DNA from 4 places in the Mesorhizobium sp. M1406 genome. Region 1 is predicted to be linked to each of the others. Evidence: riboswitches for the same ligand, from Rfam matches in the RefSeq annotation. Region 1 holds a riboswitch; each other region holds the start of a gene.
What was found. A riboswitch is a leader RNA that binds a small molecule or an ion and turns the genes downstream of it on or off. The one in region 1 is predicted to bind cobalamin.
Positions count from the first base shown of each region.

Region 1 (8,431 bases):
TTTCGGGTCCGAGGAAGCCCCGCTTGCCGACGCCACGGGCCTCGGAGCCATCGAACGAGGCGGAAGCCGTGTGCGTGTCGACGACAAGCGGATGATCAACGCCCGCGCAGACGTCAACCAGCTCCTGCCGCTCAAATACCGCTGGGCGTGGGAAAAATACCTGTCCGGCTGCAACAACCACTGGATGCCGAACGAGGTGTCCATGCAGGCTGACATCGCGCTGTGGAAGTCGAAAGACGGGCTGACCGAGGACGAGCGGCGCATGTTGAAGCGCAATCTCGGTTTCTTCGCCGCGTCCGAAAGCCTGGTGGCGAACAACATCGTGCTGGCAATTTGCCGCCATCTCGCCAATCCCGAATGCCGACAGTATCTGCTGCGCCAGGCCTTCGAGGAGGCGGTGCACACCCACACCTTCCAGTACATCGTCGAAAGTCTCGGCCTCGACGAGGGCGAGCTCTTCAACATGTATCGCGAGGTGCCGTCGATCACCGACAAGGCGGCATGGGCGCTGAAGCACACCCAGCATCTCGACGATCCGGATTTTCGCACCGGCACGCCGGAAGCGGACCAAGCCTTCCTGCGCGACCTCGTCGCCTTCTACGTGATCTTCGAGGGCATGTGGTTCTACACCGGCTTCGCACAGATCCTGTCGCTCGGCCGGCGCAACAAGATGGTCGGCATCGCCGAGCAGTACCAGTACATCCTGCGCGACGATCTGATCCATCTGAACTTTGGCATTGACGTCATCAACCAAATCAAGATCGAGAACCCGCATCTCTGGACCGCGGCGTTCCAGGACGAGGTTCGCGGTATGATCAAGACGGCGGCCGATCTCGAGGCCTCGTATGGCAGGGACACGATGCCGCGGGGATTCCTTGGGCTGAACGCGGCTCTGTGCGAGCAGTACATGCACTTCATTGCGAACAGGCGCTGCGCGCAACTCGGCCTTTCCCCGGTGTTCGCGGAGGTCGAAAATCCGTTTCCATGGATGTCGGAAGCCATGGACCTGAAGAAGGAGAAGAACTTCTTCGAGACCCGGGTGATCGAATACCAGAACGGTGGAGCGCTGGCATGGGACTGAGTGCCGAGCATCATGTTGCACGCCGTCCGATAGCGGGCCTGCCGCAGGCGGAGGACGTATTCGTATCCTGGCTGATGGCCCAGCCCGAAGGTTCCGATCTTGCCGCGGCCGCGGACATCGAGATCCGTCGTCTTGACCGATACGAAGGACGGCATCCAGGCCCGCAGAAGCTGGCCGAGCTGTTTCGGGAGTTCCAGCGCTGCCTGAGCGCAGACCCCGTCGCCGAAGCGACCCAATGAGCGCAAGGTGCTCATCATAGGTATCGGCGCCGGCAACCCGGACTTCGTCACGATCCAGGCGGTCAACGCCATGAACCAGGTGGACGTGTTCTTCATCCCCGACAAGGGGATTGAGAAGGATGAGCTGGCGCGTGTCCGGCGCGAGATCCTCGAACGTCATGTTCGGGATCGGCCATTCCGAACGGTCGAATTCAAGGCGCCGGAGCGCAAGCGAACCGGCGAATATGAGGTGGACGTTTCGGATTGGCATGACGATGTCGAGGCGGCTTACAGCAAGCTGATCATGGAGGAACTCGATGCCTCCGAAACCGGGGCCTTTCTGGTCTGGGGCGATCCGACGCTTTACGACAGCACAATGCGCATTTTGGACCGGCTGAAGGAGCGCGGAGAGTTCGAACTCGACTACGAGGTACTTCCCGGAATCAACAGCATTCAGGCACTTGCCGCGAGACACAAGGTTGCCTTGTGCAATATCGGCCGGTCGATTCTGATCTCGACCGGCCGGACGATGGCGGAGGGTTTTCCCAACAAGGTCGACAGCGTCGTCATCATGCTGAATGCGGAGAAAGCGCTCCGCGCCGTCGACGGTGATCTCGACATTTACTGGGGAGCTTACGTCGGCATGCCCGACGAAGTACTGGTCGCGGGAAAGTTCAAGGAGGTGATCGACGAGATCGAGCGTATCCGCGAAGAGGCGCGGTACGTCATCGTCCGGTTCTTCGCAATGACGACGTTGAAGCGCCCGGCGCTCCGCATTATGATCTGCGATCATGAGAACCACCACCACGATACATGACAGCTCGACCAGCGCACGCCAGAGCGTTTGGGTGGTTCTTGTCGTTGCTCTGAGCATTGTCTTCAGCCTCGCGCTCGCCTGCGCCACGCCGTTTGCGGCAATCGCGACGGTTGCCGGCGCCAACATGTCCCGCCGGGGAGCGCTGCTGCTGACCAGCATCGCGTGGTTGGCAAATCAGGCGGTCGGCTACGTGTTTCTCGGCTATCCGACGACATGGGACAGCTTCGCCTGGGGTGCAGCTATCGGCATCGCGGCTGCCCTCGCGACAGGTGCGGTGCTGTTGTTGCGCGGCCGGATCCCCTCCGAACTTCTGACGCTCCTCGCCGGCTTTGTGCTCGCGTTCTTCGTCTACGAGCTTGTCCTGTTCGCGGCGACAGCGATCCTTCCATCCGGGGAGGATGCATTCTCGCTTGAGGTCATTCTGCAGATCCTCTGGCCGAATGTGCTGGCGCTGGCCGGCCTGACGCTGCTGCACAAAGCTGCTCTTTCTGTTGGCCTTCTTTCACGCCCGGCGCCTGTTGGCGACGGCGCTCTTGCCTGAGGGCGATGAGCTTTCCTCCAGAGCGGATCGTCTGCCTGACCGAAGAGACGGTCGAGACGCTCTATCTGCTGGGCGAACAGGATCGGATTGTCGGCGTGTCCGGCTATGCCGTGCGGCCCCCGCAGGTAAGGCGGGAGAAGCCCGCGTTTCCGCCTTCACATCCGCCGACATTCCGAAGATCGTCGCGCTCGAGCCCGATCTCGTCCTGACCTTTTCCGACCTTCAGGCTGATATTGTCGCCGCTCTGATCCGCAAAGGTGTTGCGGTCCACGCCTTCAAAAGCGTGACATCGCGGGCATCCTCGCAATGATCCAGACGGTCGGAGCGCCTGTCGGCGCGACGGCGAAAGCCGACGGCTTGGCGGTAGGCTACGACCAACGCCTTGAGCACATCAGATCCGCCACCAGGGGCAGGAAGCGGCCGCGGGTCTATTTCGAGGAATGGGACGAGCCGCTCATCAGCGGCATCGGCTGGGTCTCGGAACTGATCGAAGTCGCTGGCGGCGATGATATCTTCCCGCAAAAAACGAAAGCCAAGGCGGCCAAGGACCGGGTCGTCACGCCAGAAGAGGTTATTGCTGCTCAGCCCGACATTGTCCTGGATTCCTGGTGCGGCAAGCGGGTTGTGGCGGAGAGGATCAGAGCGCGGCCGGGCTGGGACCGGATTCCTGCCGTGCGCGACAATCGCATCGTCGAGATCAAGTCTCCGCTCATACTGCAGCCAGGGCCTGCGGCACTGACGGATGGGCTCGACGCCATCATCGCAGCCCTATCCGGCATTCGATGAGTTGGCCGATCCTTTCTGCTTCAATGCGGCGACACGCATCGCAAAGGGCAACATAGCTCAAATCTAGATATGGCCATGGCCGCTTGATCAAGGCAGCGCGATTGGCTACGAGGGAGTGTCGGTTTCCGCAAGGAAATAACAGGGAATTCGGCGCGGTCTTCTTCGGCCGCGAAACGAAACTGCCCCCGCAACTGTAGGCGGCGAGTCCATCTCGATCATGCCACTGGGATTAGCCCCCGGGAAGGCCGAGACGGACGATGACCCGTCAGTCAGGAGACCTACCGACGTCTGTAACTGAACGCGCCGGGCGGGGTTGTCCGGGGAGGTTGTCGATGTCGTTAGCCACACCTGAGGTGCAGCCGCATCATGTCCTTACGGGCATGAGCTCGATCATTGTCGTCCTGGCCCCAGTCCTCCGATCCCCGCCATCAACCGATCGGAGATCTTCGCGCCATGACTGTTTCACGCCTGGCACTCGCTGCCTCTAGCTTTGTATTCTTCACGGCCGCCGCCGGGGCCGAACCGACCAAATATCCGCTGACCCTCGAGAACTGCGGCGAAACGCTGACCTTCCAGAAGGCGCCCGCCTCGACTGTCACGGTCGGACAGGCGGCGACCGAGGTGCTCTATTCGCTCGGCCTCGGCGACAAGGTTACCGGCACCTCGGTCTGGTTCAACGAGGTGCTGCCGGAGTTCAAAGAGGTCAACGACAAGGTCGAACGCCTGGCCGACAACGATCCGAGCTTCGAAAGCGTCGTTGCCAAGAAGCCGGAACTGGTAACCGTGCAATTCATTTGGCACGTCGGACCGGACGGCATCGTCGCCACGCGCACGCAGTTCCACGATGTCGGTATCCCGACCTATGTGCTGCCGGACGACTGCGTGGCGAAGGACAACACGGTCGGCGTCGACGGGACGCGCAGCGAGCTCTTCTCGACTGCGTCCATCCATCAGGGCGCGCGAGAACTGGCGCAGATTTTCGACATCCAGGACAAGGGCGAGCAACTCGTCGCCAGCCTGACCGAACGCGAAGACAAGGCGATTGCGGAAGCGAAGGCGCTCAACCTCAAGGACGTCTCGGCCGTGTTCTGGTTCTCCAGCGCCGAGATGGACATCGATCCCTATGTGGCGGGACGCAAGGGCGCTCCCGCCTACATGATGGACAAGCTCGGCATCAAGAACATCATCGAGTCCGACGAGGAGTGGCCGGTGGTCGGCTGGGAGACCATCGCCAAGGCCAACCCGACGTTGATCGTGATCGCCAAGATGGATCGCCGGCGCTTCCCCGCTGACGACTATGAGAAGAAGCTGGAGTTCCTCAAGACCGATCCGGTCGCCAGCCAGATGGAGGCGGTGAAGAACAACCGCATCGTCGTCATGGACGCGCACGCCATGGACGCGACCATCCGCACCATCGCCGGCATCGAGGTGCTGTCAAAGTCGCTCAAGGATTCCGGACTGGCCCAGTGAGCCTGACCGCCTCGCAAGCGATCTACGTCTCCCGGCTCGGCCGGGGGACGCTCTGCTTCGCGGCGCTCCTCGCGGCGGTGCTTGCCGGCACCTGCATCGGCGAGACGCCGATCCCTGTCTCGACCGTCGTACAGATTTTGGTCAACAAGATCCTTGGTTCGGCATACGTACTCGACCCGATCGACATGGGGATCATTTGGAACTATCGCCTGCCGCGCGCGATCATCGCGGCCTGTTGCGGATCGGGTCTGGCAATCTCGGGCATGGTGTTGCAGTCGCTGCTGCGGAATGCACTTGCTGACCCGTACCTGCTGGGGATTTCCGCAGGAGCCTCGACCGGCGCGGTTGCGGTGACGGTCGCCGGCCTGGGCGCCGGCGCGATTTCGATGTCGCTCGGCGCCTTTGTCGGCGCTGTTGCGGCCTTCACCCTGGTGGCGATGCTGGCGCGGGCGGCCGGCGGCAGCGTGACGCGTCACGGTACCGGTCAGATCGTCCTTGCGGGCATCGCCGGATCGCAGCTCTTCAATGCGCTGACATCCTTCATCATAACCAAATCCGCCAATGCCGAACAGGCGCGCGGCATCATGTTCTGGCTGCTCGGCAACCTGAGCGGCGCCCGGTGGCCGGATGTCTGGCTGGCGGTGCCGATTGCGCTGGTCGGATTGGCCGCCTGCATCTGGTTTGCGCGCGCCCTCGACGCTTTCGCATTCGGAGCGGAATCGGCGTCGTCTCTCGGCGTGCCGGTCCGCACCGTGCAGGTGATCCTCATTGGCATCACGGCGCTCGTTACCGCCGTCATGGTCAGCATTGTCGGATCGATCGGCTTCGTCGGTCTCGTCATTCCCCATGCCGCGAGGTTCCTGGTCGGGGTGCGGCACGGCCGGCTCGGGCCAACGACGGCGCTCGTCGGTGCAGCATTCCTCATCGCCGCGGACGTGCTGTCGCGCACCATCATTCCTGGACAGGTGCTGCCGATCGGCGTCATCACGGCACTGGTCGGAGCGCCGGCCTTTGCGCTGATCCTGATCCGTGGGCGGCGCACGCCATGATATTGGAGACGCGCAATCTCGGCTGGTCGGTTCGCGGCAAGCCGATCGTTTCGGGCGTTGATCTCGTCGTCCATGAAGGCGAAACACTCGGTCTCGTCGGACCGAATGGCTCCGGCAAGTCGACGCTGATGAAACTGCTGGCAGGCATCCGGCAACCCACGTCAGGCGATGTTCGCATCAAGGGTGAAGCGCTTCGCGCGATGCCGCGTCGCGCCGCCGCGCAAACGATCGCCTTCCTCGAGCAGCAGGCCGAAACGACGGAAGCTATCACGGTGAAGGATGCGGTCGAGCTTGGCCGTACGCCTCGGCTGACCCCGTTGCAACCATGGTCGGCTGAAGACGATCGCATCGTCTCGCAGGCACTTGTCGACACCGACATGGAAGGCTTCGAACGGCGTTCCTGGGCAACCCTGTCTGGTGGGGAACGCCAGCGTATCCATCTTGCGAGGGCACTGGCGCAGCAGCCTCAGATCCTGCTTCTCGATGAGCCGACAAACCACCTCGATATCCAGCACCAGCTCTCGATCCTGGATCTGGTCGCAAAACTGCCGGTCACATCGGTTGTCGCGCTGCACGACCTGAACCAGGCGCTCTCCTGCGATCGCGTCGGCGTGCTGTCCGGTGGCCGACTCGTTGCGCTGGGTCCAGCGCACAAAGTGCTGACCGTCGAGCGGATTGACGCGGTGTTCGGCGTTCGCGCAAGCCTCCTCACCGACCCGACAGACGGCATGCACATGTTCCGCTTTCATGCAGCTTCCTGAAAGGAAACCCATGCACTTACGAATTCTCACCTTGCTCTTGTCGCTAGCAGCGTCGTCGCACGCCTATGCCGAGATGCACGAAATCAAGATGCTCAACCGCGGAGCCACCGGACCGATGGTCTACGAACCGGATTTCGTGCGCGCCGAGCCAGGCGACACAGTGAAGTTCCTGAATGCCAGCACAGGCCACAATGCGGCGACGATCGACGGCATGGTTCCCGAGGGCTACGCCGGCTTCAAGGGCAAGATCAACGAGGAGATCGCGGTCACGCTCGACCAGGAAGGTTTTTACGGCATCAAGTGCTCGCCGCATATCGGAATGGGCATGGTGATGATAATCCGGGTCGGCGAAACGGCACTTCCCGAGAGCTTTCACGCGGCAGATGTTCCCGCCCGCGCTCGCAAACGCTTCGACGAAATCCTCGCGCGAAACGGCTTCGCCCGCTGAGCATGAACCATCCAGCTACTCATCGTGAAAACTTCCATCTCAAGGAATCAATGCGGGCCTACTGGTCGGAGCGGGCCAAGACGTTCGATGATGCCTTCGGCCACGGCATTCTTTCGCCGGATGAGTTCAGAGCCCGGCAGAAGCCGATTCGAGACACGCTCGGCGCAAAACCTTTGCGGGTGCTTGAACTGGCGTGCGGGACCGGAGAGATCACCAAGCTCATTCACGATCTCGGTCATGACGTCACCGCGCTGGATTTTTCTGAGGCGATGCTCGATGTGGCCAGAGCCAAGCACGCGGGCAAGCCGCGGCTGCGCTTCCTGCTCGCCGACGCCGAAAACACAATGGAGCCGGACGAATGCTACGACGCGATCATCTGCCGCCATCTCGTGTGGACATTGCTCGAGCCGGAGCCGACGTTCCGCGAATGGAAGCGACTGCTGACTCCGGGCGGGAAGCTGGTCGTCTATGACGGCGACTGGTCAAAGCCGACATCGGTTGGACGGATCGCGGCTTCCCTGGTCGCCGCGATCGACCGGTTCTTCGGCGCCGATCCCTACTATGACGGCTCCTTGAGCGAGCGGCATGCGGAGATCATTCGCGCATTGCCATTCGCCGGCGGCCTCCATTACGAGGCGCTGGCGCAGATGCTCGAGGACGCAGGTTTTGTAAGCGTTTCCAGGATATCGCATGCACCGATCGCGAAGGCACAAAGACGGACCGCAAACCTGCGCAATCGTCTCCGTACCCATGTCTATCGCCGCTTTATTTTGACCGCGTCACGGCCTATGGAGATGCAGACCGGGTCAGATTGATGCCCCGGACTAGATCCCGTAGATCGCGACGGGATGAAGCATCGACATAATCGGCTCTTGCAGGTCTTCGCGCCAATCAATGGCCCGGTGCGTCGTCGTCTGCCGCTTCGTCGGCAACCAAATCGTGAAAACGCCGCCACGCGCAACAAGGAATGACGGATGAATCGAGGTGGGAACCCTAGCCCGGATATCTCACACTGTCTTTTGGCGTAGGTCTGAAGCGGGGATTTTACGAGCGCGTGAGTTGCAGGCAAGGGCTGTCGCCGCGCGAAGCGGTGGTTGTGGTTCGGCGATATCCTTGTGTTGACGGGAGGGTGGATCGGGGCGCTCAGATGGCGGCTGCTGGTAATCGGGCGTAGGTCAGGGCCCACTCGCGCCGGAAGGGGCAGGCCGAGTTCATGGCCAGCCTGATGCGGCGCACCGAGACATTGACCAGGGGGCCGAT
Region 1 is NZ_JAMYKW010000109.1:916-9,346, reverse strand. It holds gene NKH03_RS33365 (ribonucleotide-diphosphate reductase subunit beta) at 1-1,081, shown strand, start outside; gene NKH03_RS33360 (hypothetical protein) at 1,072-1,320, shown strand; gene cobF (precorrin-6A synthase (deacetylating)) at 1,328-2,116, shown strand; gene NKH03_RS33350 (hypothetical protein) at 2,091-2,657, shown strand; partial or broken gene NKH03_RS33345 (cobalamin-binding protein) at 2,663-3,443, shown strand; cobalamin riboswitch at 3,546-3,743, shown strand; gene NKH03_RS33340 (ABC transporter substrate-binding protein) at 3,897-4,913, shown strand; gene NKH03_RS33335 (FecCD family ABC transporter permease) at 4,910-5,962, shown strand; gene NKH03_RS33330 (ABC transporter ATP-binding protein) at 5,959-6,723, shown strand; gene NKH03_RS33325 (pseudoazurin) at 6,734-7,171, shown strand; gene NKH03_RS33320 (class I SAM-dependent methyltransferase) at 7,222-7,986, shown strand; partial or broken gene NKH03_RS33315 (IS1380 family transposase) at 8,315-8,431, opposite strand, start outside.

Region 2 (6,495 bases), on a different contig from region 1:
CGCGCCGTGAAGAAAACTGAGGCTCAGTCGGACGGGAGAAGCCTGACGACACCAGGACGACGTCCCGGGTTCGCACCCGAATTTCGATGTAGTCGACATTAAGCTTCTCCGCGATCACTCGACCGAGCTTGCGTAATTTGGACCATCCCCACTGGACCTCGGCATCGCCCCCAATATGCAGGTCACGGACGACAAGATGATTACTGCCCATCTCCACGTTGCCCAAGAGCTGAAGCACGCCATCGGGCGTGACCACGTCAAAGAGGAGGCATGGGTCCTCCGAAATATCCGCGTCCAGGATGAGTTCGATGTCATCGGGCTGCACACCAGATCCCTACGCAAGTTGCTTATAGAAGCTAAGTCGGGCGCTGGCGAGGGTCAAGGCCTTACGGATTTTCCGAATTGGCGGGACGCTGGCAACATCCGAATCCTGCCACCTCGACCCGTAGTCTGCGCTAATCGACTGGTGAAGCGGACAGACGCGCAGGTCGCCACCTGAGCGAACGCGACAGGCGGTCTAGTTTAAGAAAGACGCATGTACGATTTTCCGAGCGGCGCGGCCTGTATGTTCCGAAGGAGCCGATATTAAAGCGTATCGTCCAAATGGATATTTCCTGCGCGATTACGTGCCGAAGGGAAGTGCTCATTCTCGCTCGAGTGACTTATTTCAAAGGATGTGATCGCGTATTGGCACATTTACGGCCGACATGCGGCAGCCCGCAACTCACGTCATGGTGAGGAAGGAGAAGCATCAGGCCTACGCTTTCTCCCGGAGCGCACGTGCTGCAGCGACCATGTTCATGAGGGCAGGGCGGACCTCCTCCCATTTACGTGTTTTGAGGCCACAGTCCGGGTTTACCCACAGTTGGGCATCCGACAGTCGCTGGCGGGCAAGCATGACGAGATCCGAAATCTCACGGACTCCCGGGAGGCGTGGTGAGTGAATGTCATAGACTCCGGGACCGATTTCGTTCGGATATTTGGAGCTCATGAAGGCGTCCAGCAGCTCCATTTTCGAGCGCGAGGTCTCAATCGAAATGACATCCGCATCCATTTCAGCGATCGCGTCGATGATCTCGTTGAACTCCGAATAGCACATGTGGGTATGGATTTGAGTCGCGTCATTTACACCCGTTGAAGCGATCCGGAAGCATTCGACAGCCCAGTCGAGATAGACTTTCCAGTCAGACTGGCGCAGTGGCAATCCTTCGCGAAACGCGGCCTCATCGATCTGGATTATCCTTGCGCCGGACCTTTCGAGATCCGTCACTTCGTCGCGGATGGCGAGCGCGATCTGGCGGCAGGATTCGGAGCGGGGTACGTCGTCGCGAACAAAAGACCAGTTGAGAATGGTCACTGGGCCTGTGAGTATTCCCTTAACATGCTTTTCCGTAAGCGACTGGGCGAATTGCCACCAGCGCACTGTCATCGGATTGCGCCTCGATACGTCGCCGAAAATGATGGGGGGACGCACGTAGCGCGACCCATAGCTTTGTACCCAGGCATGCTGGGTGAGCGCGAAGCCGGACAACTGCTCGCCGAAATGCTGTACCATGTCGTTTCGCTCGAACTCACCGTGCACCAGCACGTCCAGCCCGATCTCTTCCTGCCAGCGAATTGCAGCCTCGATCTCCTTCTTCAGGAACGTCTCGTAGTCGACATAGCTCAGCTGGCCCTTCGCATGAGCGGCCCGCGCCTTGCGTACCTGCGGCGTCTGCGGGAAGGACCCGATGGTCGTCGTCGGGAACGGCGGCAGCCCGAGTGAGCCGGCTTGGACTCTGGAGCGCTCGGCAAAAGCGCTCTCTCGTCGCTTCATGCTATCGTCAATGCTGGCGATCCGCCCCTGAACAAGCGGGTCATGGATCCTCGTGGATGTCACGCGCGTGGCGGCAGCCTCGGCAGACGCTTTCAACGCGCCAGCCACCGCATCTCTGCCTTGGGACAGGGCCCGGGCCAGCAACACCAATTCGTCGGTCTTCTGGGCTGCGAAGGCGAGCCACGAGCTGATGTCGGCGTCGAGTTCCGTCTCCATGCGCAGGTCGATCGGCACATGCAGCATCGAGCAAGAAGGCGCGATCTCGACGCGGTCCAAGGGCCAGCCGGCGACGATCGATTTGATGCGGTCGAGAATGGCGGGCAGGTTCGCACGCCAGACGTTGCGGCCATCGATCAAGCCAAGCGAGAGCACCAGATCCTTCGGAGCGAGCCGACCCACCGTTTCCAGCTGCTCGGGAGCGCGCACGAGATCAATATGCAGCCCAGCCAGGGGCAGAGAAACCGCGGTTTCGAGATTGTTTCCCAGCGGCCCGAAATACGTAGCCAGCATGATCTTCAGCTCGGGCGCGGCTTTCGACAGCTGTCCATAGGCGAATTCGAACGCAGCTCGTTCGTTCGGGTTCAGATCGAGGACAAGCGCTGGCTCATCGATCTGCACCCAGTCGGCTCCCGACAGCTTCAGCCTCTGCAGAAGTTGCTCGTAGACGGGCAGCAGCCGCGATAGGAGCGCGATGGGACCGAACCCTTCGGCAGGCGATTTCGCCAGCTTGAGGAAGGTGATGGGTCCAAGGATGACTGGGCGTGTGTGAATGCCGAGAGCTTTAGCCTCGAGGAAGTAATCGACCGGTTTCGTTGACGAGAGGGCGAACGTCTGATCATCGTCGAGTTCCGGCACAATGTAGTGATAGTTGGTGTCAAACCACTTGGTCATTTCCATCGCGGTTACATCAGGCCCATGAGCCGCCTGCTGGTGACCAGCGTGTCCACAACCCTCCGTCTGACCCTGGTTGCCGCGCGCCATTGCGAAGTAGATGTCAAGTGGGACCTCGCCGCTATTCCAGCCGTAACGGGATGGAACGGCGCCGACCATGGCTGCGGTGTCGAGCACATGGTCGTATAGCGAGAAGTCGTTCGACGGGATTCTCGACACGCCGCGATCGTGCTGCTCCTCCCAGCTAGCGGCACGGAGCGCCTTCGCCGTCCTGAGAAGGGCGGCGGCGGAAGATTTTCCGGACCAGTAACTTTCAAGCGCGAATTTCAGTTCTCGCCGACGACCGATGCGCGGCACGCCGAGCGTTGCTACAGGAATTTGCTGAGAGACAGTCATGTCATACCCCGATGGTTGGGGCGTCGGTGACAAGGAAGGCGCTAGCAGGCCGGCACCAACGCCGGGTTGCAGCGGCCACCGAGACACCCCGCCCGTGGACGTAATTCGCCGTGGCAGGTCTCCTGGCTCGCGGGGTCATAGCCTCTACCCGTCTTCCCGAGGGTATTCGCCTCAGTGACATGAGTGGGGTTGGCTCGCCGCTAACAGTTGCGGGGGCAGCGCCGGCATCGCACCGGCTTCCCTCTTAGCTCCGCTCCGGCAGCGCCGTGCGGAGAACCACAACCCGCAGACAATCACAGCGGTCCGCACTTTGTCAATATCGCATAACGAAATGTTTATGTCGTTATGTATTCGCTCTTTTACACCTTGTCTTCATTCTGAAATATTCAGTCCGCCCTTTGCCGACGTACATCCATTGGCCGCGGACCTTGATGTACGTCTCGTCCATATGCCACTTGCTGCCGACCGCACGCTTGCGCCGGTTGAAGCGCGCTCCAGCAGCTCCGGCGGCCCGGTCCAAAGAGCAAGGCCCGACTGTGTCCCGATAAGGTTTTTAAGCGTCATTCAGGCGGTAAGTATAAGTATCTCATCTCAAAGCGTTTTCCGAAAGTTTGCGACAGAACCATGATGTTCAGCGAAGATTTCTCGTTCATGCTGAACAAGGTCCCCGGTGCCTATTTGCTCATCGGCAACGGTGACAGTTCCGGGCTGCACTCGACGACGTATGACTTCAACGATGACATCCTCGTACGTGGCGCCGCTTTTTTCTACAATCTTGCAAGAGATCATTTCGCATGACGTTAGCGTGAATTCCAAGTCGGAAAGATTTAACAGTCCCGCGCCTCCCCCCTTTGCGAGGCCGGACCTCGCATCGCCAAAAGCTAACTGGACTGGCAACATTGACGAGAACTGGCGCTATATCCAAGGCCAGTTGGCAATGTAAATGACATCAACGCCGGACCGTCGGCTTACAGTTCAACGGCCAAAGAGTTGGAGACACATGACTTTCCTGCGCGGTTTGTCCGCGTTTCCCATCACCCCCGCTGATCGCGGCGGTAATATCGATGAGCCCGCATTGGAAAAACTTCTTGCGCGCTTGATGGAGGCAAAGGTCGATTCTATCGGCCTGTTGGGAAGCACGGGCAGTTACATGTTCCTGTCGCGCCAACAGCGCCAATGCGCAATTGAGGCGGCCACCGATAAAGTCGGTGCTGATATTCCCTTGTTGGTCGGGATTGGAGCGCTGAGGACGGACGAAGCGGTGCAACATGCCAAGGATGCCAAAGCGATCGGTGCGACAGCCGGCTTGCTGTCTGCAGTGTCGTACGCACCTCTGACCGAGGATGAAGTGTTCGAGCATTTCCAAACAGTCGCATTGGAATCCGGTTTGCCGATTTGCATCTATGACAATCCCGGAACAACGCATTTTCGTTTCTCATCCGCCTTGGTCGAAAGGCTGTCTCGGGTGCCCGGGATCGTCGCCATCAAAAACCCCGGTTTTGGTCCGGCCGAAACCCAGCGCCATCTGGAGGACCAGCGCTCACAGGTGCCAGACGGCTTTTCGATCGGCTACAGTGGAGACGCGCAGTGCACCGAGGCGATGATTGCAGGTGCGGATACCTGGTACAGTGTCATTGGCGGACTTCTTCCCGATGCCTGTTTGAAGATCGTCAGGGCTGCACAAAGGGGCGATGCGGCCGAGGCGCGCAGGATCAATGCCAGCCTCGAGCCGCTCTGGGCTCTGTTTAAACGGTATTCCAGCCTGCGGGTTGTCTATGCTTTGGCGGAGGCATTGGAGATCTGCCATGCTTCACCTCCCCTGCCCATCAGGTCACTTTCCGAGGACGCGCGGTCAGAGGTTTTGGCAGTGCTAAAGCAGCTTCCAGCCGATGTGATCAGCCTATTCAGATGAGCAGATAGCCATGATCATCGATCCCTCGGTGGGCAGGGCACTCCCCTGATAATGGCGTTCTCGGCCTACATTCTGGCCGCATCCAGTCCAGGGCCGAGCAATCTTGCCATCATGAATACTGCCATGAGCCGGGGCCGTGTCGCAGCGCTTGCACTGGCTGCCGGCGTCGTCTCTGTCTCCTGGATGTGGGCAGTGCTCGCCTCGACCGGCGTTGCAACGGTATTGAAAGCCTGGCCGAGTGCTCTCAATGTCATCCAGTTCATCGGAGGCTGCTATCTGCTCTATCTCAGTGCACGGTTTGCCGGCTCCGCGCTTGCCGGGAAAGACCTTTCTGCAACGCCGGAGGCGGCGCTGTCCCGCACGGAGTTGGGCAAGATCTATCGGCGCGGGATCGCCCTGCATATCGCCAATCCGAAGGCCATCATGGGCTGGATTGCAACAATTTCTCTCGGGTTGCAGCCGGGTACGCCCGTCTACATGCCCTTTGTCATCATGCTGGGGTGTGCGTTTCTGGCCGTGGTGATTTTCGGGGGATACGCGATCGTGTTTTCGCTCCCATCGGTTTCGCGTGTCTATCAGAAAGCGCAGCGATGGATCGACGGCGTTCTCGCAGCCTTTTTTGTCATCGCAGACGTTCGGCTGATTTATGCCACTATCGGACCATGGATCTTGTCTTGACGGGGCCACCCGGCCAAGCGCGATCGGGATTGCCCCCATCACTCCCGGGGTCTATCGCAATTGTATAGACCCGTCTGAGCGAAGATGACACGTAACGCTTTGCCCGCTATCGGACGCATAATCGTCGATGCCAACGCTGCGACGCAAGGCACTATGGCAAGGGACATCCTGGAAAAAGCCTGCACAAATGGGAACATACGGCCGTTTCGGCTTGTCTTCCAGCCATTGGCCTGCGCCGTAGACTTTCAACCGCTGCTATCGATCAGCACATGCAGTGGACCGTCCTCGGGATGCCGCTGCCGCTTGGCCGATCGTTTCCATATCTGCGCCGGCGGCTTAGCGTCCTGTGATCGGGAACCGGTAGATCAAGGCCCATCAGGTCGAGCAGCGAGGTCGTCAATCCCTCGCTCTGGCGCAGACGAAGCCCGAACACGCATCCCAGTGTCAAGGCCGCCTCGATGGCGAGATCGGAATAGCGGGGCTGGCGCCGCGGGTCGTTCTTCACGGCGCATGCCAACTGGCGAAGGCTTCTTCTGTCAACCACAGCGTCAGACTGCCGCGCCGCCGAAGCCCGCCTCGTATTCCGGACAGTTTATCACCTTTAATTTCACCTTCGCGACTCGGTGATGGCGGCTGGCATAGTGTTTGTAGGGCGTCGGGCGAAGATCATGTCGTTGGCGATCTCGCCTGCGTATCGGCAAACCCTTGAAAAATGATCCACGCACCAACGCCTTCCAGAATAGAATACGCGTCCAAATATTACGCTTATTACACAATGGTGAAATAGGCTTCAGAATCCTTA
Region 2 is NZ_JAMYKW010000122.1:174-6,668, reverse strand. It holds gene NKH03_RS33915 (hypothetical protein) at 1-325, opposite strand, end outside; gene metE (5-methyltetrahydropteroyltriglutamate--homocysteine S-methyltransferase) at 758-3,103, opposite strand; cobalamin riboswitch at 3,199-3,399, opposite strand; partial or broken gene NKH03_RS33905 (IS6 family transposase) at 3,507-3,593, opposite strand; gene NKH03_RS33900 (M20/M25/M40 family metallo-hydrolase) at 3,728-3,901, shown strand; gene NKH03_RS33895 (dihydrodipicolinate synthase family protein) at 4,104-5,015, shown strand; gene NKH03_RS33890 (LysE family translocator) at 5,067-5,693, shown strand; partial or broken gene NKH03_RS33885 (transposase) at 5,904-6,304, opposite strand.
Region 2: linked by a shared signal. The riboswitch ahead of metE (5-methyltetrahydropteroyltriglutamate--homocysteine S-methyltransferase) and the one ahead of NKH03_RS33340 (ABC transporter substrate-binding protein) in region 1 are both predicted to bind cobalamin.

Region 3 (8,431 bases), on a different contig from region 1:
CGCGCAGGATGTCGCCACCGACATTCAGAAAAGCTGGGACGCGATCAAGTAGGCGTCCGTAAGCAGCCGATTGTTCGGCTATCCGATCCCGACTGGATCCGGGCCCTGGAGGCCCGGATCCGACCGGCGGCCCGTGCCGCGGCGATTATCATGAGCACACAAACATCCGGCATGAAGCGCGATCAGCAAAGGGAAAGCCTGTCTTGCCTGGCGATCGCGCTCTGAACAACTGAATCGGCGCATCTCACCGCCCGGACCGTTCGGCCTTGGCTGATGATACGCAGGGGGAGGGACCCATGGCGGCTCAGATTTTCTCGGCCATATTCGTAATCATCGTCGGGGTCGGCGGTTGCGTCGCCTATTTCTGGGGCGCCAACAAACTGGTCGACCTGATATTCCCGTCGCGCGGCGTCGCCGGCGCCGCGGCCATCGACAATCTGCGCCGGCAAGGGCTGGTCCGACCATGGCTGTTCGTCGGTCCGGCGATGATCATCCTGACCATCTATCTGATCTACCCGGTCGTCGAGACGCTGCGGCTGTCGTTCCTTGATCGCGGCGGCATCAATTTCGTCGGCTTGGCCAACTATGAATGGGCCTTCGGCGACCGCGAGTTCCGCAACTCGATCCTCAACAACATCATCTGGCTGGCGGTGGTGCCCGCCGCCTGCACCTTCCTCGGGCTGATCATCGCCGTGCTCACCGACAAGATCTGGTGGGGCACGATCGCCAAGAGTCTGATCTTCCTGCCGCTGGCGATCTCCTTCGTCGGCGCCAGCGTGATCTGGAAATTCATCTACGAGTATCGTGGCGAGGGCCAGACCCAGATCGGCATCCTCAACGCCATCATCCAGCATTTCGGCGGCCAGCCGCAGGTCTGGATATCGCTGCCGTTCTGGAACAATTTCTTCCTGATGGTGATCCTGATCTGGATCCAGACCGGCTTTGCCATGGTCATCCTGTCTTCCGCCCTGCGCGGCATTCCCGAAGAAACGCTGGAAGCCGCCGTCATCGACGGCGCCAATCCGTTCCAGATCTTCTGGAAGATCATGGTGCCGCAGATCTGGGGCACCATCGCCGTCGTCTGGACCACTATCACCATCCTGGTGCTCAAGGTGTTCGACATCGTTCTGACCATGACCAACGGCCAGTGGAACAGCCAGGTGCTGGCCAACCTGATGTTCGACTGGATGTTCCGCGGCGGCGGCGATTTCGGCCGTGGCGCCACCATCGCCATCATCATCATGATCGCGGTCATTCCGATCATGGTCTGGAACATCCGCCAGGCGAACAAAGAGACGGGAGGACATTGAGATGGCCGTTGCGACCGGAAAGTCCTTCGCCAGCCGCTTTGGCGTCCACATCGCCGTGCTTGTCTTCGTCGCGATCTGGACCATACCGACGCTCGGCATCCTGGTCTCGTCGCTGCGCGACAAGAACCAGATCATCGCCTCTGGCTGGTGGAACTCGTTCGCCAGTTCCACCCAGACCGAGGCCGGCCGACTGCCGGCCGCCTCGACGCAAGTCGAAAAGGACGGCAAGTTCGTTCTCGAGGGCAACATCTTCGGCGACGGCGCCAGGCGCAACATCAGCGCCTTCGGTGTCAAATCGGCGGCACCGACGCAATATCCCGCCGGCACTTCGGCCGATCTCGGCGACGAAGTGACCCTGCGGCTCAACGCCGACGGCAGCTTCGTCATGGCCTCGCCCAAGGCGTTCGAAGGCGATCGCGGCCAGCGCGTCTACTATGCCTCGTCGGCGCCGCCGAAATTCACCACCGACAACTACAGAACCGTGCTGTTTTCCGAGGGCATCGGACGGTCGTTCATGAACTCGCTGACCGTCACCATCCCGGCGACAGTCATCCCGATCCTGATCGCGGCGTTTGCCGCCTATGCGCTGGCCTGGATGCGGTTTCCCGGCCGGGCGCTGCTGATCGCGGTGATCATCGGCCTGCTGGTGGTGCCGCTGCAAATGTCGCTGATCCCGCTTTTGAAGCTCTACAACGGCGTCGGCGCTTTCTTCGGCATGCCGTCGAAAACCTATCTCGGCATCTGGCTGGCGCATACCGGCTTCGGCTTGCCCTTCGCCATCTACCTGCTGCGCAGCTACATTGCCGGCTTGCCGCGCGAGATCATGGAATCGGCGCGTATCGACGGCGCCAGCGATTTCGAGATCTTCGTCAAGATCGTCTTGCCGCTGTCGTTCCCCGTGCTGGCCTCGTTTGCCATCTTCCAGTTCCTATGGGTATGGAACGATCTGCTGGTGGCGATGGTTTTCCTCGGTACAGAGGCAGACCAGATCGTGCTGACCGCCAAGCTCAACGCGCTGTTGGGCTCACGCGGCGGCGACTGGGAGATTCTGACGACATCGGCCTTCGTGACCATAATCGTGCCGCTGATCGTCTTCTTCTCGCTGCAGCGCTATTTTGTCCGCGGGCTGCTTGCCGGCTCGGTGAAAGGAGGCTGAGACGATGCAATCCCCTTTGAAGGCCAGCTCGAAACCTGACCTCGCCCTCGATCGCGACTGGTGGCGGGGTGCTGTGATCTATCAGATCTATCCGCGCAGCTACCAGGACTCGAACGGCGACGGCATAGGCGACCTCAAGGGGATCATCGGCCGCCTCCCCTACATCGCCGCACTCGGTGCGGACGCCATCTGGATTTCGCCGTTCTTCAAATCGCCTATGAAGGATTTCGGCTATGATGTCACCGACTACCGCGACGTCGATCCGATGTTCGGCACGCTGGCCGACTTCGACGCGCTGACCGCCGAGGCGCACAGGCTGGGCTTGAAGGTGATGATCGACGAGGTGCTGTCGCACACCGCCGACAACCACCCGTGGTTCAGGGAAAGCCGGTCGAGCCGCACCAACCCGAAGGCCGACTGGTATGTCTGGGCGGACGCCAGGCCGGACGGCACGCCGCCCAACAACTGGCTGTCGATCTTCGGCGGCTCGGCCTGGCAATGGGACACCAGCCGCCAGCAATATTACCTGCATAATTTCCTGGCCGAGCAGCCCGACCTCAACTTCCACAACCGCCAAGTCCAGGATGCGCTGCTCGACGTCACCCGTTTCTGGCTGGAGCGCGGCGTCGACGGCTTCCGGCTCGACACCATCAATTTCTACTTCCACAGCCAGGGCCTGGAAGACAATCCGCCGCTGCCGCCGGAAGAGCGCAACGACCAGACCGCACCGGCGGTCAACCCCTACAACTACCAGGACCATCTCTACGACAAGAGCCGGCCGGAGAACCTCGGCTTCCTCGAGCGCTTCCGCGCCCTGCTCGATGAATATCCGGCAACCGCCGCGGTCGGGGAGGTCGGCGATTCGCAGCGCGGACTGGACGTGGTGGCTGCCTACACCGCCGGCGGCAAGCGCGTACACATGTGCTATTCCTTCGACTTCCTGGCGCCGGAAAAGATCAGTGCGGCCAAGGTCCGCTCGGTGCTGGAATCCTTCGGCAAGGTCGCCAGCGACGGCTGGTCATGCTGGGCCTTTTCCAACCACGACGTGATGCGCCCGGCCTCGCGCTGGGCGGCCGGCGAAGCCGATCCGACCGCCTATCTCAAGGTCATCTCGGCGCTGCTGATGTCGCTGCGCGGTTCGGTCTGCATCTACCAGGGCGAAGAGCTTGGGCTCGGCGAAGCTGACCTGCGCTTCGAGGATTTACAGGACCCCTATGGCATCCGCTTCTGGCCGGAATTCAAGGGCCGCGACGGCTGCCGCACGCCGATGGTGTGGGACGGCAGCGCCAGCAATGGCGGCTTCTCATCGGCAAAGCCCTGGCTGCCGGTGCCGGCCAAGCATCTGTCGCAAGCGGTCAATGTCCAGCAGGGCGACGAGAACTCGCTGCTCGAGCATTACCGGCGCTTTCTGACCTTCCGGCGTGCCCATCCGGCGCTTGCCAAGGGTGACATCACCTTCATCGAAAGCGAGGGCGACACCGTCGCCTTCACCCGCCGCTCAGGCAACGAGCAGATCGTCTGCGTCTTCAATCTGGGAGCCGGGCCAACCGAGGTTGACCTCGGCGGCCGATCGCTGCAACCTTTGCCCGGGCACGGATTTTCGGGACAGGCGAGCACCGGTTCCATCGAGCTTGGCGGCTACGGCGCCTGGTTCGGGCGCGCCGACTGAATTTCAAATCACTTGAATTTCAAATTACTGGAGGGAAACCAATGGCCGATGTCACGCTAAGACAAGTGAAGAAGTCCTACGGCAATCTGAACATTCTCCACGGCATCGACCTCGATATCAAGTCGGGCGAATTCATCGTCTTCGTCGGTCCGTCGGGCTGCGGCAAGTCGACATTGCTGAGGTCGATCGCCGGGCTCGAGGAAATCACCTCCGGCGAGCTCAGAATAGCTGGCGAGGTCGTGAACGACGTGCCGCCGTCGAAGCGGGGGATCGCCATGGTGTTCCAGTCCTACGCGCTGTATCCGCACATGACCGTCTACGACAACATGGCGTTCTCGATGAAGATCGGGAAGGAGAACAAGGCCGAGATCGATCGGCGCGTGCGCCAGGCGGCGGAAATCCTGCAGCTGACGAAATATCTCGACCGCTTGCCCAAGGCGATGTCGGGCGGACAGCGCCAGCGCGTCGCCATTGGCCGCGCCATCGTGCGCAATCCAAAGGTGTTCCTGTTCGACGAGCCGCTGTCGAACCTTGACGCCGCACTTCGCGTCGCCACACGCATCGAGATCGCCAAGCTCAAGGAATCGATGCCCGCCACGACCATGATCTATGTCACCCACGACCAGGTCGAGGCAATGACGCTGGCCGACCGCATCGTGGTGCTCAAGGACGGCCATATCGAACAGGTCGGCACGCCGATGGACCTCTACAAGAAGCCCGGCAATCTGTTCGTTGCCCAGTTCATCGGCTCGCCGGCCATGAACATCCTGCCGGCGACCATCGACAAGACCGGAAATCCGACTGTCGTCAGCCATGTCGGCGGGCGCAAGGCGACCGTGCCGATCACGACGCCTGCTTCGGCAAAGGGTGCCGCGGTGAGCTTTGGCGTGCGACCGGAGGACCTGATCATCGCCAGCGGTGCGGACTATCTGTTCGAAGGGACGGTCGACTATGTCGAGCAGCTCGGCGAAGTCCAGCTTGTCTACATCGACATCGGCCGCGCCGACCTGCCGCTGGTGACCAAGCTGCCTGGCAATGTCGAAGTCAAGCGTGGCTCGACATTGCGCCTGAGCGCCAATGGCGAAGACCTGCATATCTTCGACACGGATGGGCGGTCCTTCGCTCTTCACGAAGCAGAGGCGAAGGCGGCCTGAGAGGTCGCACGACGATACTTCCCTGTTACAAAAACAAGAGCGGCGGGCAAGACCCGCCGCTCTCGTTTGGAGATCAGCTTCGGCTGTTAGCGGCCGAAGAGGTTTCGGTCACTGCCCTGAGGGGCGGACTTCGGTGCATCGCCCGACGAATTGAGCAGCTTGTAGACGGGCGATTCGCTCTTGCGGATCGAGCCCGTATGCGAGGTGTCGACGTTGACGGTCGACTGCTTGTTGATGTCGGTGCCGCCAGCGTTGTCGTTGCGGGCATAGGCGCTGCCGGCGGCAATCAGAAGAGCGGCGGCAGTAAGAACAATCTTTTTCATTTTGATACTCCGTATTCTCGAATTCGATACGGCGGGTTAACCCGCCGCATCGCTGTCGGATGTTGGTTTTGGTCGGGTTAGTTGTTGCCGAACAGGTTGCGGTCGCTGCCATGGTCGACAGGCGCCTGCGTGGCCGGCTCCGACTTCTTGACGGAAGCCGTGTACGAGCTGTCGACCGCGGCGGCAGGCTGGTCGGCGCCCTTGGAGCCAAAGTTGTCGCTGCCGGCGAAGGCACTGCCGGTGACGGCCAGAACGGCGGCGGCGGCAAGAAGGATCTTGTTCATTTTAGTCTCCTGGATTTCTGGATTTCGCCAGGACGGCGGGCAGACCCGCCGTCAACTGGGAATTGGTTGTTAGCGGCCGAAGAGGTTACGGTCGCTGCCCTGAGCGGGCGTCTGGGCAACCGGTTCCGAGGTCTTGGTGGAAGCCGTGTACGACTTGTCGACCGCGGCAGCAGGCTGATTGGCGCCGTTCGAACCGTAGTGGTCGCTACCATTAGCGAAGGCGCTGCCGGAAATGGCCAGAACGGCGGCGGCAGTGAGAATGATCTTTTTCATTTTTTTGTACTCCAGTATCTTCTTTTCCGTCCGTCCAGCGGCGTGTCTTGGAAGGGAAATCGCGTCGTTCGGACAGCCCCGATGTGGGAGGGCATCCTCGCCTTTTCCAATCACGAAGTTGTTCCGTGTGGACCATGAATCCGCCACTTGAAATTGTGCCACGGGATTCTACACGCTACTTTTTATTTATGTTTTTCAACACTTAAGCAAAATCGCCCGCTGGATCACCAACTGTTTCCAAGGCCCGGCGTTCACACCGTCCTGCACGCACCGTCAACAGAAACGAACCGTTCGGTTCGATTTTAGAACCAGCTAATAGTCACTTTTCGAAACCGTTAACCTTTTTGGTCGCCGGCAAGGGGCCGGCTTCGAGGAGATTGCAGTTGGGAATGGCCGCCGCGGAGATAGGATTTCGGCTCAACAATCGCCAACCGGAACGTTTCGCATGCGTGTCGCGCCGCATGGATACGATGTCGTTTTCATGCCGATGACGCGCCCGCGATCGTGGTTAGATCATACCATCTCAGGTGCCGCTTCGTGACGACGAGGCGGAGAATTGGGAAGCCGGTCAGAATCCGGCGCTGCCCCCGCAACGGTGGTGGAGTTCAAGTCGCAACGGGAGACCACTGGGCAGTTGCCTGGGAAGGTGTCGCGATGGTCCGTAAGGACAACTCCAGAGCCCGGAAACCAGCCCGAGATTTCTAGACTCGACTGATCGCGGTGGGCGGTCAAGAGGTGGATAGTGCATGTCCGGCGCATCGCCGGCCTGCGTCCGATCCTTCCTCCGTCACCACCATTTCAGTCCTTAAGAAACGAGGACAGGACATGGATATTCGCAACGACATGCTGAGGCTCTTGAACAGCCGCCGGCAAGGCTTTTCGCTGGAGCAGCCCTTCTACACCGATCCAGACTTTTTCAAGCTCGACATGGAGCTGATCTGGTATCGTGATTGGCTGTTCATCGGCCACGATTGCGAGCTGCCTAAGCCGGGCAGCTACATCACAGTGCAGATCGGCGACTATCCGGTCGTTCTTGTCCGCGACCAGCAAGGCAAGATCAACGCCTTCCACAATTCCTGCCGCCATCGCGGCAGCCGCGTCTGCAACACAGAGAGGGGTACGGCGGCAAAGCTGGTCTGCCCCTATCACCAGTGGACCTATGAGCTCGACGGCCGCCTGCTGTTTGCCCGCCAGATGGCCGACGGTTTCGACAAGAGTGAGTTCAGCCTGAAGCCGGTCGCCTGCGAGAGCGTCGGCGGCTACATCTTCATCTGCCTGGGCAAGGAGCCCGCCGATTTCGCGCCGATGCGGGCGATGATCGAACCTTATCTTTTGCCGCACCGGTTGCGGGAAGCAAAGATCGCCTTCGAGAGCACGATCATAGAGAAGGGCAACTGGAAGCTGGTCTGGGAAAACAATCGCGAGTGCTATCACTGCGTCGCCAATCATCCCGAGCTGTGCAAGACCTTCCCGGAAGCGCCTACCGTGACCGGCGTCAACGGCGCCGACAGCGACCCCGAAATGGTCGCGCATTGGGCCAAATGCGAGGCATCAGGCCTGCCGAGCAAGTTCCGCATCGATCCGGCCGGGCAGTACCGCGCCACCCGCGCGCCGCTGTTGCGCGATGCCGTCAGCTACACCATGACCGGCAAGCTGGCGGTGAAGAAGAACCTCTCCGACACTGTCTCCGCCGACAGGATCGGAACCTTGATGCACTATCACTATCCGACGACCTGGAACCACATCCTCATCGATCACGCGGTGACGTTCCGGGTGCTGCCGATCAGCGCCACGGAAACGGCGGTGACGACGAAGTGGCTGGTGCACAAGGACGCGGTCGAGGGGGTCGATTACACCATCGAAGCCCTCACCCATGTCTGGACCGAAACCAACGACCAGGATCGCCGCATCGTCGAGGAAAACGCCTTCGGCATCCTGTCGCCCGCCTACGAGCCCGGCCCCTATTCGGAGTTGCATGAGGGCGGCGTGATCCAGTTCGTCGAATGGTATGCGTCGTTCATCGGCCCGCGCCTCGCCGAAGGCGGCCGGCCGGCCCTGCGCAGCGTCGCCTAGTGCATGTCGCCCAAAATGCGCAGCGGCTTTGGGATCATGCACAAAACAAAAGGGACAAGAGGATGAATGCGATGACGGATCTTGGCCTCTATCGCCATCTCGACCAGATGACGCCCTGGAACGACAGGCTGCAGGTGCTGGAAGTGATCGGCGTCAGCGACGAAGCACCTGACGTAAAGACCTTCACCT
Region 3 is NZ_JAMYKW010000006.1:26,658-35,088, reverse strand. It holds gene NKH03_RS07900 (ABC transporter substrate-binding protein) at 1-52, shown strand, start outside; gene NKH03_RS07895 (carbohydrate ABC transporter permease) at 297-1,310, shown strand; gene NKH03_RS07890 (carbohydrate ABC transporter permease) at 1,312-2,466, shown strand; gene bglA (beta-galactosidase BglA) at 2,471-4,135, shown strand; gene NKH03_RS07880 (ABC transporter ATP-binding protein) at 4,177-5,289, shown strand; gene NKH03_RS07875 (DUF680 domain-containing protein) at 5,376-5,612, opposite strand; gene NKH03_RS07870 (DUF680 domain-containing protein) at 5,690-5,896, opposite strand; gene NKH03_RS07865 (DUF680 domain-containing protein) at 5,966-6,169, opposite strand; cobalamin riboswitch at 6,678-6,879, shown strand; gene NKH03_RS07860 (aromatic ring-hydroxylating oxygenase subunit alpha) at 6,995-8,242, shown strand; gene NKH03_RS07855 (FAD-binding oxidoreductase) at 8,314-8,431, shown strand, end outside.
Region 3: linked by a shared signal. The riboswitch ahead of NKH03_RS07860 (aromatic ring-hydroxylating oxygenase subunit alpha) and the one ahead of NKH03_RS33340 (ABC transporter substrate-binding protein) in region 1 are both predicted to bind cobalamin.

Region 4 (8,431 bases), on a different contig from region 1:
TGACCTCAGCTATGGTACATATTCGTCCATGGTGCTGATTTGCGCCAGTGACCCGCCGCACAGGCGGGTTTTTCGGTTGATGCTCCGTCAGCCAACGCGCCGGCGAAGGCTGCGAAGGAAACCCGTTAACCCGAGTTCGTTGCCCGGGCGCCAACCCGGCAATTGACAATCGCCGGGTTGGGTCCATCCTCTTTCACCACCTCTGAGGGGGAGATTCGGGGCATGTGGGATTTCGATATCGGCGGGTCGGTGTCCATAATGATGCGGACCTGGCCGTTCATTGTCTTTCGCATGATCGTCTATTTCGGCATCACGCTGGCCTACATCATGGCGACCGGCACGGGCGCTAGCGTCGGCTATGGCGTCGGCCACATCTCCACCGATCCCGACGGGCCGATGTCCTTTGCCTTGTGGGGCGGGGTGGTCGGTTTCGGCATCGTCTCGATCGCCGTCTACTGGATCCGCGAATACATCCTCTATGTCGTCAAGGCCGGCCACATCGCCGTCATGGTCCATCTGATCGACGGCCGTGACATTCCCGGCGGCCAGGACCAGATCGCCTACGCCAAGGATATCGTCACCCAGCGTTTCGCGGAGGCCAACATCCTTTTCGTCGTCGACCAACTGGTCAAGGGCGCCATCCGCGCCATCACCGGCCTCATCGGCGGCATCGCCGCCTTCCTGCCGATCCCGGGCCTGGGCGGCTTGATCTCCTTCATCAACACGGTGATCCGCCTGTCCCTGACCTATGTCGACGAGATCATCCTCGGCTACAACATCCGCATCAATTCGTCCTCGCCGTTCGAGACGGCGCGCCAGGGCGTCGTGCTCTATGCCCAGAACGGCAAGGTCATGGTCAAGAACGCCGTCTGGCTGGCGGTCATCATGTGGGGCGTGTCCTTCGTCATCTTCCTGCTGATGCTGGCGCCTGCCGGCGCCATTCTCTTCCTGATGCCCGGCCAACTCGCCGGCTGGGCCTTCGTGCTCGCCATCGTCTTCGCCTGGGCTTTCAAGGCGGCGTTCATCGAACCCTTCGCCATCGCCTGCCTGATGCAGGTCTATTTCAAGACCATCGCCGGCCAGGTGCCCGATCCCGACTGGGATGCCCGGCTGGCCGAGGCGTCGTCGAAGTTTAGGGAGCTTAAGGATAAGGCGCTGGCCTCCTTCGGCGGCTCGCGTTGGGGCACGGCCGGCGCGACAAGCTGATCGGCGAGGCTCGCCGGCGTGGCAGCAACGGTGTTGAGGCGCGCCACGGTCGATTTGAGCAACGCTTCACCTTGCCCGGAAAAAACCTCGCTCATGATCAGTTCCGGCAACGGCAGCCGCCGTCCCCAGCCATGCGTTTCAAGGTCCGGCTTTGGCGCGAACTCCGAGACACGGCCGACGCAGAGATAGGCGACCGGGGTCACATGCTCCGGAATTGACAGCAGGCCTTTCAGCGCTTGCGCCTCGATGATGCTGACCCAGCCGACACCGACGCCTTCGGCGCGCGCCGCCAACCAGAAATTCTGCACCGCGCAGACCGTGCTGTAGAGGTCCATCTCCGGATTGTGCCAGCGTCCCAGCGGCGAACCTTCCGAGCGCTGCCGGTCGCAAGTGATGCAGATGTTGAGCGCGCTTTCGCAAATGCCTTCCAGCTTGAGTTTGCGGTAGAGCGCCTGGCGCTCTTCCTCGATGGCCGGCAATTCCTGCTCGCGCGCCGCCAGGAACAGGTCGCGCACCTTTTCCCGTCGTTCGGCATCGCGAATGACGATGAAATTCCAAGGCTGCATGAAGCCGACCGACGGCGCGTGATGAGCGGCAAGCAGCAGCCGCGCCAGCACCTCATCGTCGAGCGCGGTGGGCAGGAAGTGGCTGCGCACATCACGCCGCGTGAACATGGCGCGATACACCGCATCGCGCGCATTCTGCTCAAATCCGTCGCCAACAAGAACGGTCATGGTTTCCGGCATCGCTTGTCCCCTTGCGATTGCAATCAATGCCATCCGCCTGACCATGCGGATGACGATGCCTGCCAGGCCGGTCTTCTGGGCTTGGGATCAACCCGCGTCCGGTGCCTTCCCGTCATCGACAGTGGCACATACCGGCGCGGTCCCCCTTACAGCGTTGGGCACGCCACGGAGTTCAACCGTGTTCCCGATTCTCCCGCTTGCGGCGGGCACCAGGCAGTGCCACCGACCTTACTCCGAAGCGCGGACGACGCCAATGCCTGCAGCGACGCGAATGGACGCAGGCGCGATTTTCCCCAATCATCGGCCGCCCGTGCATGGCCTTTGTCGATCCGGGTCACTAGATTAGGACGATGGCTACCCGTCTCTATACCCATCCAGTCTTCCTTGAGCACCTCACGCCGCCCGGCCATCCCGAGCGGCCGGACCGCCTGCGCGCCATCGAGCGCGTGCTGGACGACGAAGCTTTTGCCGCGCTCGATCGTATCCAGGCGCCGGAAGGCGACGAGGCCACCATCCTCTATGCCCATCCCGCCGATTTCGTCGCCCGCGTGCGCGCCGCCATTCCCGACGAGGGAATCGCCCGCATCGACGCCGACACCACCGCCAGCCCGAAGAGCTGGCAGGCGGCGATCACCGCGATCGGTGCGGCCAACGCCGCCGTCGACGACGTCTTTGCAGGCCGCGCCGACAATGTCTTCGTAGCCGCTCGGCCGCCCGGCCACCATGCCGAAAAAACCACGTCGATGGGTTTTTGTCTGTTCAACACCGCGGCGATCGCGGCGCGTTATGCGCAGAAGAAGCATGGTGTCGAGCGGGTTGCCGTCGTCGACTGGGACGTGCATCACGGCAACGGCACGCAGGATATTTTCTGGGACGATCCGTCGGTGCTCTATTGCTCGACGCACCAGATGCCGCTCTACCCCGGCACCGGCGCGAAGAACGAAACCGGCGCCGGCAACATCGTCAACGTACCGCTGGCGCCGCAGACCGGCAGCGAGGTGTTTCGCGATGCCTTCCTGTCGCGCGTGCTGCCGGCGCTCGACAATTTCGCGCCCGATCTGATCATCATTTCGGCCGGGTTCGACGCGCATCACCGCGATCCGCTGGCCGAGATCAACCTGACCGAGGACGATTTCGACTGGGCGACCGGCCAGCTGATGCAGCGCGCCGCGCGTCACAGCGGCAACCGGCTCGTCAGCCTGCTCGAGGGTGGCTACGATCTGCAGGGATTGGCATTTTCGGTCGCCGCCCATGTCGGGCGACTGATGAAAGGATGAATGATGGCCGGTGAGACCAACGAAGATGTCAAGGCGATGAGCTTCGAACAGGCACTCGACGCACTCGAAAAGATCGTCGATGATCTTGAGCGTGGCGACGTGCCGCTCGACCAGTCGATTAAGATCTATGAGCGCGGCGAGGCACTGAAAGCGCATTGCGACCGGCTGCTGAAGGCCGCCGAGGACAAGGTCGAGAAGATCAGGCTGTCGCGCGATGGCAAGCCGGTCGGAACGGAGCCGCTTGACGCGGATTGAGGCGGTCCGAACGGTGGTCTTGCCTCACCGGCTTTTGGACATGATCATGATCGAGGATAGAACGCGTCCCGATTGAAAGCGCTCCAGGACAAGAGGAGATACGGAAGCGATGTGCAGAAACATCAAGACCCTGTTCAATTTTGATCCGCCCGCTACCAACGACGAAGTCCGCGACGCGGCACTTCAGTTCGTCCGCAAGCTGAGCGGAACGACGCGGCCTTCGAAGCAGAATCAGCATGCCTTCGACCACGCGGTCGAAGCCATCGCGGCATCGGCGCGCGAACTGCTTGATTCACTCGAAACCCATCAGCATCCGCGCAATCGCGAAGAAGTGGCGGCCAAACTAAGGGCGAAATCGGCGATCCGGTTTTCCTGATACGTCCAGGCTGCCTCTGGCGCTGACGAGGAGAGTTCATGAGCTTTTTCCCGGGGAAAGACCCTGAAGTCGGCGACGCCTTCGCCAGCGACCAGATCGAGCTTATGGTCATCCCGAATGCCAAGGACATTGGCGGTTTTCAGGTGCGCCGCGCCCTGCCGACCGCCAAGAGGCGGTTGGTTGGACCGTTCATCTTCTTCGACCGGATGGGCCCGGCTATCCTGCGCGCCGGGCAGGCGCTCGATGTCCGTCCGCATCCGCATATCGGCCTGTCGACGGTCACCTATCTGTTCGACGGCAGGATCAGGCATCGCGATTCACTCGGCACCGAAATGGTCATCCAGCCCGGTGACGTAAACCTGATGACCGCCGGCCGCGGCATCGTCCATTCCGAGCGCACCCCCGAAGAACTGCGCGGCGCACCGATGTCGATTTCCGGCTTGCAGACCTGGTTGGCGCTGCCGGACGGCAAGGAAGAAGTAGCCCCGGTTTTCGAGAACACCGCGGCACTACGGCTGCCCGAGATCGACGCCGAAGGCGTCAGCGGGCGCATCGTCATAGGTGATTTCCAGGGATTGCGGTCCCCGGTCAGGGCCGACTCCGAGACGCTTTATGCCGACCTGCGCCTTGCGCCAGGCGCCGGCGTGAAGATCCCGGCCGATGCGGAAGAACGCGCCATCTACACACTGGAAGGAGAGGTCTCGATTTCGGGCGACATTTTCCCGGCCGAACGGCTGCTGGTGTTTCGGCCCGGTGACGAGATCGTCGTATCGTCGCGGACCGGCGCGCATTTCATGCTGTTCGGCGGCGCTTCGCTCGGCTCGCAGCGCTACATCTGGTGGAACTTCGTCTCATCGTCGAAGGAACGCATCGAGCAGGCCAAGCAGGAATGGAAGACGGGACGCTTCGATATTGTTCCTGGCGATGAGGAAGAGTTCATTCCGTTGCCGGAAAGCTGATGCGTGTCGCCTAAAGGTGGCCCCGGTTTTGGGCGAACGGCGTGCATCAAAACAAAAACCACGGCCTGATCCGCGTCACTGACATGCATTTACATTCTCCGGCCGGCGGCCTATTTCGCCAATGAACAGAAAGCCTGGGCACCCGTGAACGCAACGCCGCATACGCCGCTTCTCGACAAGGTCCGCATCCCGGCCGACCTGCGCACGCTTGCCGAAAGCGAGCTGCCGCAATTGGCAGCCGAGCTTCGCGCCGAGTTGATCGACGCCGTCTCTCACACCGGCGGCCATCTTGGCGCCGGCCTTGGCGTGGTCGAGCTGACGGTGGCGCTGCACTATGTCTTCAACACCCCCGATGACCGGCTGATCTGGGATGTCGGCCACCAGGCCTATCCCCACAAGATCCTGACCGGCCGCCGTGACCGCATCCGCACATTGCGCCAGGAAGGCGGCCTGTCGGGCTTCACCCGCCGCGCCGAGAGCGAGTACGATCCCTTCGGCGCCGCCCACTCCTCGACATCGATTTCGGCTGGCCTCGGCATGGCCGCTGCCCGCGATCTCTCCGGCGGCCGCAACAATGTCATCGCCGTCATCGGCGACGGTGCGATGTCTGCCGGCATGGCCTATGAGGCGATGAACAATGCCGGCGCGCTCGATGCGCGGCTCATCGTCATCCTCAACGACAACGACATGTCGATTGCGCCGCCGACCGGCGCGATGAGTGCCTATCTGGCGCGTCTGGCCTCGGGCAAGGCCTATATCGGCCTGCGCGACTTCGGCAAGAAACTGACGTCCTATCTCGGCAAGCGCGCCGACCGTGCGATCACAAGGGCGGTCGAGCATGCACGCGGTTACGTCACCGGCGGCACGCTGTTCGAGGAGCTCGGTTTCTATCACATCGGCCCGATCGACGGTCACAATCTGGAGCATCTGATCCCGGTCCTGAAAAATGTCCGCGACAATGGCGAAGGCCCGGTGCTGATCCATGTCGTCACCCAGAAGGGCAAGGGCTACGCACCGGCGGAAGCCGCCGCCGACAAATATCACGGCGTCAATAAGTTCGATGTCATCACCGGCGCGCAGGCCAAGGCGCCGGCCAACGCGCCTGCCTACACCAAGGTGTTCGCAGAAAGCCTGGTTCAGGAAGGCCGCGAGGACGACCGCATCGTCGCCGTCACCGCCGCCATGCCGAGCGGCACCGGCCTCGACCTGTTCGGCGAAGCGTTTCCGTCGCGGACATTCGATGTCGGCATCGCCGAACAGCACGCGGTGACTTTCGCCGCCGGCCTTGCCACCGAAGGCTACAAGCCGTTCGCGGCGATCTATTCGACCTTCCTGCAGCGTGCCTACGACCAGGTCGTCCACGACGTCGCCATCCAGAAATTGCCGGTGCGCTTTCCCATCGACCGCGCCGGATTCGTCGGCGCCGATGGCGCGACCCATTGCGGCGCCTTCGACACCACTTTCCTGGCGACCTTGCCGGGTTTCGTCGTCATGGCGGCGGCCGACGAGGCGGAACTGCGCCACATGGTACGGACCGCGGCGAGCTATGATGAGGGCCCGATCGCCTTCCGGTATCCGCGCGGCAACGGCATCGGCGTCGACATGCCGGAGCGTGGCTCGGTTCTCGAAATCGGCAAGGGCCGCATCGTCAGGGAGGGCACCAAGGTGGCGCTGCTGTCCTTCGGCACGCGGCTGCAGGATTGTCTGATCGCCGCCGAGGAATTAGGTGCCGCCGGACTTTCCACCACGGTCGCCGATGCCCGTTTCGCCAAGCCGCTCGATGAGGATCTGATCCGGCGGCTGGCCCGCTCGCATGAGGTTCTGGTGACGGTGGAGGAGGGCGCCGTCGGCGGCTTCGCCAGCCACGTGCTGCAGTTCCTCGCCCATGAAGGTCTGCTGGAAAGCGGCCTGAAGGTGCGTCCGCTGGTGCTGCCCGACGCGTTCACCGACCACGCCAAGCCGGAAAAGATGTACGCCGATGCCGGGCTAGACGCGGCCGGCATCGTGCGCACCGTGTTCGTCGCGCTCGGTCATACAGTTCGCGCTCAGCGCGCCTGAATCAAAGCCTCAACGAATAAGTTAGCCGAACCGCGACCTTAACCCATTGTTTACGCGGCAATTTGGCTTTTCGCTTACCGTGTCTCTTGGCCGTTTTTCAACGACGCCCTGCTAGATCGTTGATCAGGCAGGGAGACGACAAATGAAAACGCTTCTGTGCGGCGTAGCGCTTTGCGCCGTCATCGTCGCGCCGGCCGCCGCCGAGACGCGCTATGATCGCAGCCTCGAAAAGGCGGCCATGGGCATTGTCGCCGGCAAGATGGGCGATATTCGCGGCGGCTTTTCCTACAAGCAGGTGCCGCAGCTTGTGGTCGTGCCGGGCGTAGCGCCGGCGGCCGTGACCGAACGCCCACTCGAGGAAGCCACGGGCAAGCCGGATGACGGTCTGTCGCCCGCCGTGGAACGGCAGGTTTCCCGAACCATATTCTAATTCTAAGTTCCAATGAGACCAGTAAGCCTGGGAGCCGCTTAGCAAGGTATGATCGGCATCGGTTTCCGGCCGATGCCTTTTCATTGTCCCAGCCGCCATGCCGGCGTTACTCCTCCGCCAGTTCCGCTCGTTTCGACGGTTTCTCCGAGCGCCATGATTTTGTGGCGTGGTGGGCCCGGTCGGCCAAGGCAGCGAGGCGCCCGCGCAGGCTCCGCCCGCCCATCACCGACGACAAGGTCACCGAATGCGTCGAAAAGCGGCGCTTGAAATCCTCGCCGCCGCAGAGAAAGTCGACCGTGGTCAAGCCCTGGTCTAGCGACCACTGGATATAATCCATCATCAAGACCATGCCCGGTGAGGCTCGCTCGAAGGCCGGGTCATAGGTCGTGACGAAAGCCATCATCGTTCCATGCTGCTCGAAATTGATCGAGACGGCGATGATCGCATCGTCGCGTTCGAGCACGAAGATGCGCAGCAATCCGAGCCCGGCCAGGACGGAGACCAGTGCCGCCAGAGCTGTGGAGCCTTCGTCGAAGAGGTCCGACGCGCGGCCGTGCTTTGCCAACCATAGCCGCTTCAGCGCCGCGACGCGCTCGAGCACCGGCTCGCGGTCTTCGTGCGCATCCATCAGCCGGAAGCGCAGCGCGCCGCCTTCCTCCATGAATTTGTGGCCACGGCGATAGTTTTGCCGGGTTTTTTTCGATTGGCTTTCGAACCATTGCGCGCCGTCTTGCCAGGTGCCAACGACACGATAGCTGATCTCGCTGCGGTGGTTTGGCTGCAGGATCGTGCCGCGGCCTGGGACGGCGGGATCGAGCAGGGCTTGGAACCGGGCATCCGGCAACAAACGATTCAAATAGACGAGGTCGAAGCCGCCATCGTCGAGAATGCGTTGCCAGAGCTCCGGCAGGATCTGCGGATCGCAGTCGGGGGCGAGCAAGACATCGCCATAGTCGCAGTGATCCTTCGCCGCCCATTCTAGGATGCGGATGCCGGAGCGCTTGAAGGTCGCGAGCGGAATGACGGCCACGAGCCGCTCGTCGCTCCAGACCAACCCGATCCTGAGGCCGCGCCGGTCCTGATGCGGCGTCGTGCGCCACCAGGCCGAGATCCAGTCCGGATGC
Region 4 is NZ_JAMYKW010000011.1:4,866-13,296, forward strand. It holds gene NKH03_RS12200 (hypothetical protein) at 223-1,206, shown strand; partial or broken gene bluB (5,6-dimethylbenzimidazole synthase) at 1,323-1,997, opposite strand; cobalamin riboswitch at 2,001-2,181, opposite strand; gene NKH03_RS12210 (histone deacetylase family protein) at 2,303-3,229, shown strand; gene NKH03_RS12215 (exodeoxyribonuclease VII small subunit) at 3,233-3,484, shown strand; gene NKH03_RS12220 (DUF2277 domain-containing protein) at 3,594-3,860, shown strand; gene NKH03_RS12225 (pirin family protein) at 3,899-4,819, shown strand; gene dxs (1-deoxy-D-xylulose-5-phosphate synthase) at 4,964-6,877, shown strand; gene NKH03_RS12235 (hypothetical protein) at 7,020-7,307, shown strand; gene NKH03_RS12240 (GNAT family N-acetyltransferase) at 7,414-8,431, opposite strand, start outside.
Region 4: linked by a shared signal. The riboswitch ahead of bluB (5,6-dimethylbenzimidazole synthase) and the one ahead of NKH03_RS33340 (ABC transporter substrate-binding protein) in region 1 are both predicted to bind cobalamin.